Regions from separate parts of the Methylobacterium fujisawaense genome, predicted to be linked through region 2. Evidence: riboswitches for the same ligand, from Rfam matches in the RefSeq annotation. Region 2 holds a riboswitch; the other holds the start of a gene.

Region 1 (4,460 bases), 3.0 Mb from region 2:
CCTCGACATCGAGGCCCCGTGCGGTGGAACGCCGGGGCGGAACGGCGGCACGCCCGCATCCGGATCGGACCGGGCGTGACTTGGCCTCACTCGGCGGCGTCGACGTAGAGCTTGCCGCCCTCGGCCAGGAACTCCTCCGACTTGGCCCGCATGCCGGCTTCGGCCTCGGCCTTGGACATCGCGGGCGACGCGCCCACGACTTCGCCGGCTTCCTCCATCGCCAGCACCTCGGCGCGCAGATCCTGCGTGATCTTCATCGAGCAGAATTTCGGCCCGCACATCGAGCAGAAATGCGCGACCTTGTGGGCGTCCTTCGGCAGGGTCTCGTCGTGGTAGCGGCGGGCCGTATCCGGATCGAGGCCCAGGTTGAACTGGTCCTCCCAGCGGAAGTCGAACCGGGCGCGGCTGAGCGCGTCGTCGCGCAGCTGCGCGGCCGGGTGGCCTTTGGCGAGGTCGGCGGCGTGGGCAGCGATCTTGTAGGTGATCACGCCGGTCTTCACGTCGTCCCGGTCGGGCAGGCCGAGATGCTCCTTCGGGGTGACGTAGCAGAGCATCGCGGTGCCGAACCAGCCGATCATCGCGGCGCCGATGCCCGAGGTGATATGGTCGTAGCCGGGGGCGATGTCGGTGGTCAGCGGGCCGAGGGTGTAGAACGGCGCCTCGCCGCACTCCTTCAGCTGCTTCTCCATGTTGACCTTGATCTTGTGCATCGGCACGTGGCCGGGGCCCTCGATCATCACCTGGCAGCCCTTGTCCCAGGCGACCTTGGTCAGCTCGCCCAGCGTCTCCAGCTCGCCGAACTGGGCGGCGTCGTTGGCGTCGGCGATCGAGCCCGGGCGCAGGCCGTCGCCCAGCGAGAACGACACGTCGTAGGCCCGCATGATGTCGCAGATCTCGTCGAACCGCTCGTAGAGGAACGATTCCCGGTGCCCGGCCAGGCACCAGCGCGCCATGATCGAGCCGCCGCGCGAGACGATGCCGGTGACGCGCCGGGCGGTCAGCGGCACGTGGGCGAGACGCACGCCCGCATGGATGGTGAAGTAGTCGATGCCCTGCTCGGCCTGCTCGATCAGCGTGTCCTTGAAGACCTCCCAGTCGAGCTTGAGCGGGTCGCCGCCGACCTTCTCCAGCGCCTGATAGATCGGCACCGTGCCGATCGGGACCGGGCTGTTGCGGATGATCCACGAGCGGATGTTGTGGATGTTGCGGCCGGTGGACAGGTCCATGACCGTGTCGGCGCCCCAGCGGATCGACCAGACGAGCTTCTCGACCTCGTCGGCGGCCGAGGAGGTCACGGCCGAGTTGCCGATATTGGCGTTGATCTTGACCAGGAAGTTCCGGCCGATCGCCATCGGCTCCAGCTCGGTGTGGTTGATGTTGGCCGGGATGATCGCCCGGCCGCGGGCGATCTCGTCGCGCACGAATTCGGGGGTGATGAAGGGCGGGACCGAGGCCCCGAAGCTCTGGCCGTCGGCGAGTGCGGCCTCGGCGCCCGCGAGCATCTTCTCGCGGCAGACGTTCTCGCGATGGGCAACGTAGATCATCTCCTCGGTGATGATCCCCGCGCGGGCGAACTCGTACTGGGTCACCCTCTGGCCCGGGGCCGCCTTGCGGATGGTCCGCTCGGCAGGGCAGGGGGCCACGAGCTTGTCGCCCGCGAAGCCGTTATCCTCGGGCTTCACCGCCCGCGGCGCGACGGCTGCGTAGCCGCGGGCCGCGATCCAGGGCTCGCGCACGCCGGGGAGGCCGGCATTGAGGTCGATCCGCGCGTCGGTCTCGGTGTAGGGGCCCGACGGGTCGTAGACCCGCACCGGTTCCTCCTTCGGATCGGAGAGGACGATCTCGCGGTAGGGGACGCGGATGTCCGGCCGTCCGGCCGGGCTCGCATAGGCCTTGCGCGATCCGGTCACCGGACCCGTGGTCACGGTCTCCGGGCTGCCTTTCACGTCCTTGGGGAGAACGGGTGCGTTCATCGTGGGCCTCTCCTCGTGCTGGAGCAGTCCGGTCCACGCGATGGCCGAGATGAGATGGGGCCGCGCGACATGCGACCGCAGGTTCCCGTCCCTCCGCCGGTATGAGCCGGATCAGGTTCAAGGGTCAGGGCAGCGTGCCCAATCTCAGCCCCCTGCGGGGCTCCCCTCGGAACGGTTCCAGACTCAGGCGCGCGGACGGCTTTGTCAATGCTGACCGGGCGCCCTAGAAAACACATCCCGAAAACCGTTCGATCGAACGCATCCGCTTCTCAACCCCACGGCCTCCCCCGCATCGCATGCGACTCCTCGCCGGCCTCCTGCTCGCCGTGCTCCTGCTCTGCGGGTTGGCCTGCGCCGCGCTCGCCCTCGGACAGCGCCGCTTCCTCTATCCGGGCGCCTTCAGCCCGCCGACACCCTGGCCGGTGCCGCCCGGGGTCGCGACGATCACGGTCGCGACCTCGGATGGCGAGACCCTGCACGGACTGTGGCGGCCGCCGCGGCCGGGCTGCGGCGTCATCGTCAGTTTCCACGGCAATGGATCCCGCCCGGAACCGCACGCGGAGCGCTTCGCCGCGGAGCCGTGGCGGGCGCGCGGCTGGGGTCTGCTGACCGTGGCCTATCGCGGCTATCCCGGCTCGACCGGCAGCCCCAGCGAAGACGGCCTGATCCGCGACGGCCTGGCGGCCGTGAACGCCGCGCGGGCACAGGCGCCCGACGCGCCGATCCTGCTGCACGGCCATTCGCTGGGGGCGGCCGTCGCGGTCGCCGTCGCCGAACGGGTGCCGACGATCGGGCTTTACCTGGAGGCCCCGTTCGACTCGATGATCCACACCGTGCGGCTGCATGTCCCGCTAGTCCCCATCTGGCTCCTGCGCGACACATACCGCTCGGACACGCGCATCCGTGGCGGAACTGCGCCGGTTCTGATCGTGCAGGGACGCGACGACACGGTGGTGCCGCTCAAGTTGGCGCAAGGCCTCGCCGCAGCAGCCGGCCCGCGGGCGCGGATCGCCGTGATCCCGGGCGACCACGTGTCCATCCTGGGGGGCCGGGACCGAGAGGCCGAGGCGATGTTCAGAGAGCGTGTCGGTCCGACCTGCCCGCAGCCGGTCGATCAGCAAGGATAGGAGAGGGGGGCGCGTGGTCGGACGGCGCTCGCAGCGCTGGAGCGCCGAGGATCCGGACGCACCGGGTGCGCAGGGCCGGCCCGAGCCGGTCTGCCCGCTCTGTGAGCGCCCGATTCCGCATCGCGCTCGCTCCAGCCTCCATCACCTCACCCCGAAGCTCAAGGGCGGAACCCATCGCGGTACCGTCCGCCTGCACCAGATCTGCCACTCGGCGATCCATGCACGCTACAGTGAGGCCGAGATCGCCAAGCGCCTGGCCGATCTTGAAGCCCTGCGGACCGATCCGGAGATAGCCCGCTTCCTCGCCTGGGTGCGCGGCCGGCCGGACGATTTTCACGCCGCGACGCGCATGACCCGCGCGCGGCGGTCGGCGCGGCGCAAGGTCTGACCGCCGGCGTTTACCGACCGTTCGTCACATCCGCAGGTTGCGGCGATCACGTTCATCGCCGTCAACCCAAACCGGTCCAGGATCCCTCCGATCGCGAGGGTGGGACGATGGCCGGGGTCGGGGATACGGGTGATCGGCTCGCCTGGGTCGATATCGCCAAGGGGATCTGCATCCTCCTGGTGGTCATGATGCATTCCGTCACGGGCACCGGCGACGCTATGGGCGGGGAAGGTTTCCTCCATCCGGTCGTGGCCTTCGCGAAGCCGTTCCGGATTCCGGACTTCTTCCTTCTGTCCGGCCTGTTCATGGGGCGGGTGATCGACCGCGACTGGCGCCTGTTCTCCGACCGCCGGGTGGTCCATTTCGCTTATTTCTACCTGCTCTGGCTCGTGATCCAGTCGGCCGCCAGATACGGCAAGATCGCCGGCGATGACGGCCCCACGGCCTTCGCGGCGCATCTCGCCCATGCCCTGATCGAACCCTACTCGACGCTGTGGTTCATCTATCTGCTCGCGGTGTTCTCGGTCGTCACCAAGGCTCTGCGCCGCGTGCCCGACGCCGTGCTGCTCGCCGGTGCCGCCGTGCTGCAGATTGCCGACATCCGCAGCGAGTCGACCCTCATTGAGGAGTTCTGCGCCCGATATGTCTTCTTCGTCGCCGGCTATCTGTTCGCCGGCCGCATCTTCGCCCTCGCGGACGCGGCCCGGCACCGGGTCCGGCTCGCCCTGTGCGGCCTCGCCGCATGGGCGTTTCTGGAAGGTTGGCTCGCGCTGACTCCGTCGGGCCTTCCGAATCACCCGACCCTCGCCAGCCTGCCGCTGGTGAGCCTCGCCCTCGGCGCCGCCGGTGCGCTCGCGATCGTGGTGGCGGCGTCGCTCCTCGGCCGCGTCGGGGGGCCGATCGCCGAGGCGGTCCGAACCTGCGGGCAGCGCTCGATCGTGATCTATCTCGCCTTTTCGCTACCCATGGCGG
Region 2 (4,460 bases):
GGCGATGGTCAGGCTGTCATCCCCACCTTCGGGACGCAGCGGCGTATGGGTCTGATCCATGCTCAACCTCCCTGCATGGCGCGAACGATCTCGACGCGGTCGCCCTCCGCGATCCGGGTTTCCCCCCAGTCGCGGCGGCGCAGCACCCGGCCGTTCAGCGCGATGGCGACGCCCTGCGGGCTCTCGATGCCGCTCTCCGCGGCTTCGAGGCGGAACAGCGCGTCCACGGTCTCGGCCGCGCAGTCGCGCGGCTCACCGTTGACGACGAGCTTCATGCCGAGGCCCTCAGCGCGTCCGGCTGGCCGAAGCGCAGGCGGGTGAAGGGACGGGCGACCTCGGGCAGCGCGCCGTGCAACACCAGCGCGGCGATCGCCTCGGCGGTGATCGGGGCGAGCAGGTAGCCGTTGCGGTGATGCCCCGTGGCGGCGACGAGGCCCGGTGCGATGGTGTCGAGGATCGGCGCGTCGTCGTCCGAGGTCGGGCGGTAGCCGCTCCAGACGGCCTCGACTTCCATCTCCTCGATACCTGGCAGCACCCGGCGGGCACCCTCCAGCAGCGCGTAGAGCCCGCCCGCGGTGACGCCGGGCCGGAAGCCGCAATCCTCCACGGTCGCGCCGACGATGAGCTGGCCGTCGCTCTTCGGCGCCATATGGACCTGCTCGGTCCAGACCATCCGCGCGAGGGTGCCAGTGCGGGCGGTGGTGCGCAGCGCCAGGGACTGGCCCTTCAGCGGGCGGACCGGAAGGGTGAGCGCGTCGGGGAGCAGACCGCCCTCCCCGCTCCAGGCGCCGGAGGCCAGGATGACGGTCTCCGCGGCGACGACGCGGTCGCCGGCGCGGATCCCGGTCACGCGGCCGCCCGACCAGTCGAGGGTGGTGACGGCGGTCCGCTCCACCAGGATCACACCGGCCCGGCGACAAGCCTCGGTGAGGGCCTCCATGACCAGACGGGGATCGACCTGATGGTCCAGCGGGCAGTGGATCCCGGCGGTGACGGAGGGGCGCAGGCCGGGCTCCAGGCGCCGCACCTCGCTGCCCGGCAGCCAGGTGGCGTCGAGTCCCGAGCGGCGCTGCAGGTCGTAGCGGAAGCGCAGGCGTTCGACCTCGTCGCGGCCGACCGCCAGCACCAGGGTGCCGTCGGCCCGATAGTCGATGGTTCGGCCGGACTCGGCCTCAAGGGCGTCGCGGAAGCCGGGCCAGAGCTGGAGCGAGTCCAGGGCGAGCGGCAGAAGCGGGTCCGAGCCGGGCTCGTGCTCGGCGGCCGGAGCAAGCATGCCGGTGGCCGCGAGGCTCGCGCCCGCGCCGATCGTCTCCCGCTCCAGCACGGTCACCGTGCGGCCGGCCCGCGCGAGCCGCCACGCGATCGACAGACCGATCAGCCCGCCGCCGATGACGGCGACGTCGGTCCGCGCCGGCAGGACGGCGGGCGCGACGACGCCCTCGGGATTGCGGCGGCTGCCGATCGGTGAGGCAGGTCGGTCGAAGGGCACAGGCATCTCCGCGGATTGCCGTCGCGGGGAGCGGGCCGTGCGCTTCTACCAGAAGCTGTGGCCTGCCTTTCGGGCGGCCGCGGTCCAATCCCTACGCCGGTATGAGCCGGATCAGGTTCGAAGGATTTCCGCGCCGCAGGTCCTGAGGGACGTGCCAGCGGTTTCTCAGCCCCTTGCCGGGGATCTCCCTGGAACAGACGCAGATGTGGCGTCACGGCTTGTGCCGGTCAACCCCGCGCCGCCGCCCCTGCATCATTCCCGTGACAATCCGCGGGTCGCGGTGACAGTCCAGACACCAAGCGGACCGGAATCGGCGCGCGGACAGCCGTCGCGATAGGCGGCGCGCACCATCCCTTCACGCGTCTGGGATCTGATCGCCGGGATCCCGGACCTTCTCCGGGCGCCGGCACTCCACGTCACGGGCGAATTTGCGTGCGCACAATCCTGTTGATCTGCATGCTCGGCTTTCTCGGCGTCACGGCCGTCCTGAAGGTGCGCGACGGCATGCGGGCGGCGCCGGTCGCGCTCGCCGTCGCACCGCCGCCTGAGCCGGATCTCGCAGGCCGTGCCGCCGCCGGTGTGGCCCTCCAGGCTGGCCGCAACGGCCACTTCTTCGTCAACGCTCTGCTGGACGGCCGTTCACTGCCGATGATGGTGGATACCGGGGCGAGCGCCTGCGCGTTCTCCGAGGAGGACGCCGCGCGGATCGGGATCCAGGTCGCTGCGTCCGACTTCACGCGCGTCTGGAACACCGCGAACGGGACGGTTCGCGTGGCGCCGATCCGGATCGCGATCGTGCAGATCGGATCGATCACCGTGCGAGACGTCGATGCGGTCGTGATCCCGCGCGGGCTCCTGTCCACCAGCCTGCTGGGCATGTCATTCCTCAGGCGCCTGCGCGATTTCGGCGTCTCCGGCAGCACGATGACTCTGAGGGGCTGAAACGCCCGAACGCCCATGCCGATCTCTGGGGTCGCGGCGCGCCAACGGCGGCCGGCGCGGCCCGTCTCCCCGGGATCGGCTGCGGGATCAGGTCGATCACGCGGCCGATCCTGCGCGGAAAATATTCGGTGCGCAGGCCACGGGCGGCCCGATGATGGATGGTCCCCGACCGGTTGAGTAATTCAATTCTTCCCGGTTAATTTATAGATCTTAGATTATTGTGTTTGAATATTTCTGAGTCTTACCTCGATAAAGCTGCAAATATGCTGATCAATCAAAATTATTATGGAGCAATCGGTCGTTTTGTCAATGTGCTGATGTGGTGCTAGGAGCCAATATGACTGCGCGTTCGAGGCGTAAGCGCATGACGGGGCGGCTTCAGGATGAAGAATCGCGAATCCACGATCTGCTTATCCATGATTGTGAAGAACGAAGCCCACGTGATCCGTCGGTGCATCGACTCTGTTCGTCCGATCATCGATCATTGGATCATCGTTGACACTGGATCGACGGATGGAACACAGGATATTGTCCGTGCCGCGCTCGCGGACATACCGGGGGCCTTGGTCGAGCGCCCCTGGGTCGATTTTGCCTTCAATCGGAACGAGGCCCTGAAACTCGCGCGGCGTCACGCGCAGTACGCTCTGATCATCGATGCGGATGATGAGCTGGTGATCCCGGCCGACTTCACGATGCCGAAGTTGCATGCGCCCGGCTATCGGTTCGAGATCATCGACGAGCAGACGCGATACTGGCGCACCCAGTTGGTCAGATGCCGGGAAAACTGGCGCTACCGGGGCGTCCTGCACGAATTTCTCAGCTGCCCCGGCGTCTCCGAGACACCGGTCCTTCCCCTCGCGATGCGCCGGGGTGATGACGGCGCCCGTCACCGCGACACCACGGCGGACGCGCGGGATATCGCCGTTCTTAAGAAGGCGTTGGCGGTCGAGACCGATCCCCACATGATCGCCCGATACACGATGTACCTCGGGACAACGTATAATGCTGCTGGAGAATACAGGAAAGCTCTCGAATGCTTTCTGAAGCGAGCAGAGCTGGGCGGATGGGACGAGGAGGTCTATTACAATCTGCTGATGGCCGCCGTGAACGCGGAGCGCCTCGATGAGCCGGAGGACAGAGTGTTGCAGCTCTACGAGCGCGCGACCTCCGTCCGCCCCGCGCGGGCGGAAGCGCGCCACGGGGCCAGTCGGTTCTGCCGGTTGAGGAAGCGGTTCGCGGACGGATATCGATACGCGGAGGCGGGCCTGGCACTCGAACTTCCGAGCGAGGGGATTTCCCTGAATCCGTGGGTCTACGAGTACGGCATACTCGAAGAGTTCGCCATCAACGCGTACCATATCGGCCAGTACAGCGCCTGCGGACATGCCTGCTTGAAGATCCTCGAACGGAGGCATGTCCCGAAGGAGGTGGCCATACACGCCGGCGCCTTGGCCCGGGCGGTGATGGCGAGGATGATCGACCCGGTCTGGGGTTGCCGACACAACCCCTACACTCTGCCGTTCGTGCCGACGTGGTGAGCCGAGCGGCGCACGGATCGGCTGCGAGCCCGGGTTCACGGCGGACGGGTGGGACGGCTTCCTAACGCCGAGAGCCGATCGAGGACGCGATCGGAGAGGGGCTCAGCTGGATTTGCGCGGGCGCAGGAACTTTGGCCGGAAGACCGCCATGGGCTCGTCGAACCCGTTGAGCCGGTGCTCGCCCAGCGGGATCGGATCCCCCCAGAGGAAGTCCACGAAGGGCTTGGACATCAGCAGCGGCTCGCCGAGGGTGCGATTCAGCTGCGCGATGCGGCTCGCGAGGTTCACGTCGCGGCCGATCACCGTGAAATCGAGGCGGGAGCCGGACCCGACATTGCCGTAGGCGGCCTCGCCGTGGTGGAGCGCGATGCCCGCGGCCACCGGTACCGGGAACTGGTGCAGGGCGTTCGCTTCGTCGAGGGCCGCCAGGGCGTGCTGGGCCGCCGTGAGCGCACCCTTGGCCGCGCCGCCGAGGTCGTCACCGGACTCCC

Evidence for each region. A riboswitch is a leader RNA that binds a small molecule or an ion and turns the genes downstream of it on or off. The one in region 2 is predicted to bind thiamine pyrophosphate.
Region 1: another riboswitch for thiamine pyrophosphate. It lies ahead of thiC (phosphomethylpyrimidine synthase ThiC); the one in region 2 lies ahead of thiO (glycine oxidase ThiO).

Annotation. Positions count from the first base shown of each region.
Region 1 covers NZ_CP155000.1:4,974,379-4,978,838, forward strand. Annotated here, with positions in the region: gene thiC (phosphomethylpyrimidine synthase ThiC) at 87-1,973, opposite strand; TPP riboswitch at 2,045-2,150, opposite strand; gene ABC766_RS23585 (alpha/beta hydrolase) at 2,270-3,100, shown strand; gene ABC766_RS23590 (restriction endonuclease) at 3,114-3,488, shown strand; gene ABC766_RS23595 (acyltransferase family protein) at 3,596-4,460, shown strand, end outside.
Region 2 covers NZ_CP155000.1:1,325,375-1,329,834, forward strand. Annotated here, with positions in the region: gene ABC766_RS06360 (thiazole synthase) at 1-60, opposite strand, end outside; gene thiS (sulfur carrier protein ThiS) at 63-275, opposite strand; gene thiO (glycine oxidase ThiO) at 272-1,495, opposite strand; TPP riboswitch at 1,560-1,688, opposite strand; gene ABC766_RS06375 (TIGR02281 family clan AA aspartic protease) at 1,982-2,431, shown strand; gene ABC766_RS06380 (glycosyltransferase) at 2,848-3,969, shown strand; gene ABC766_RS06385 (adenylate/guanylate cyclase domain-containing protein) at 4,072-4,460, opposite strand, start outside.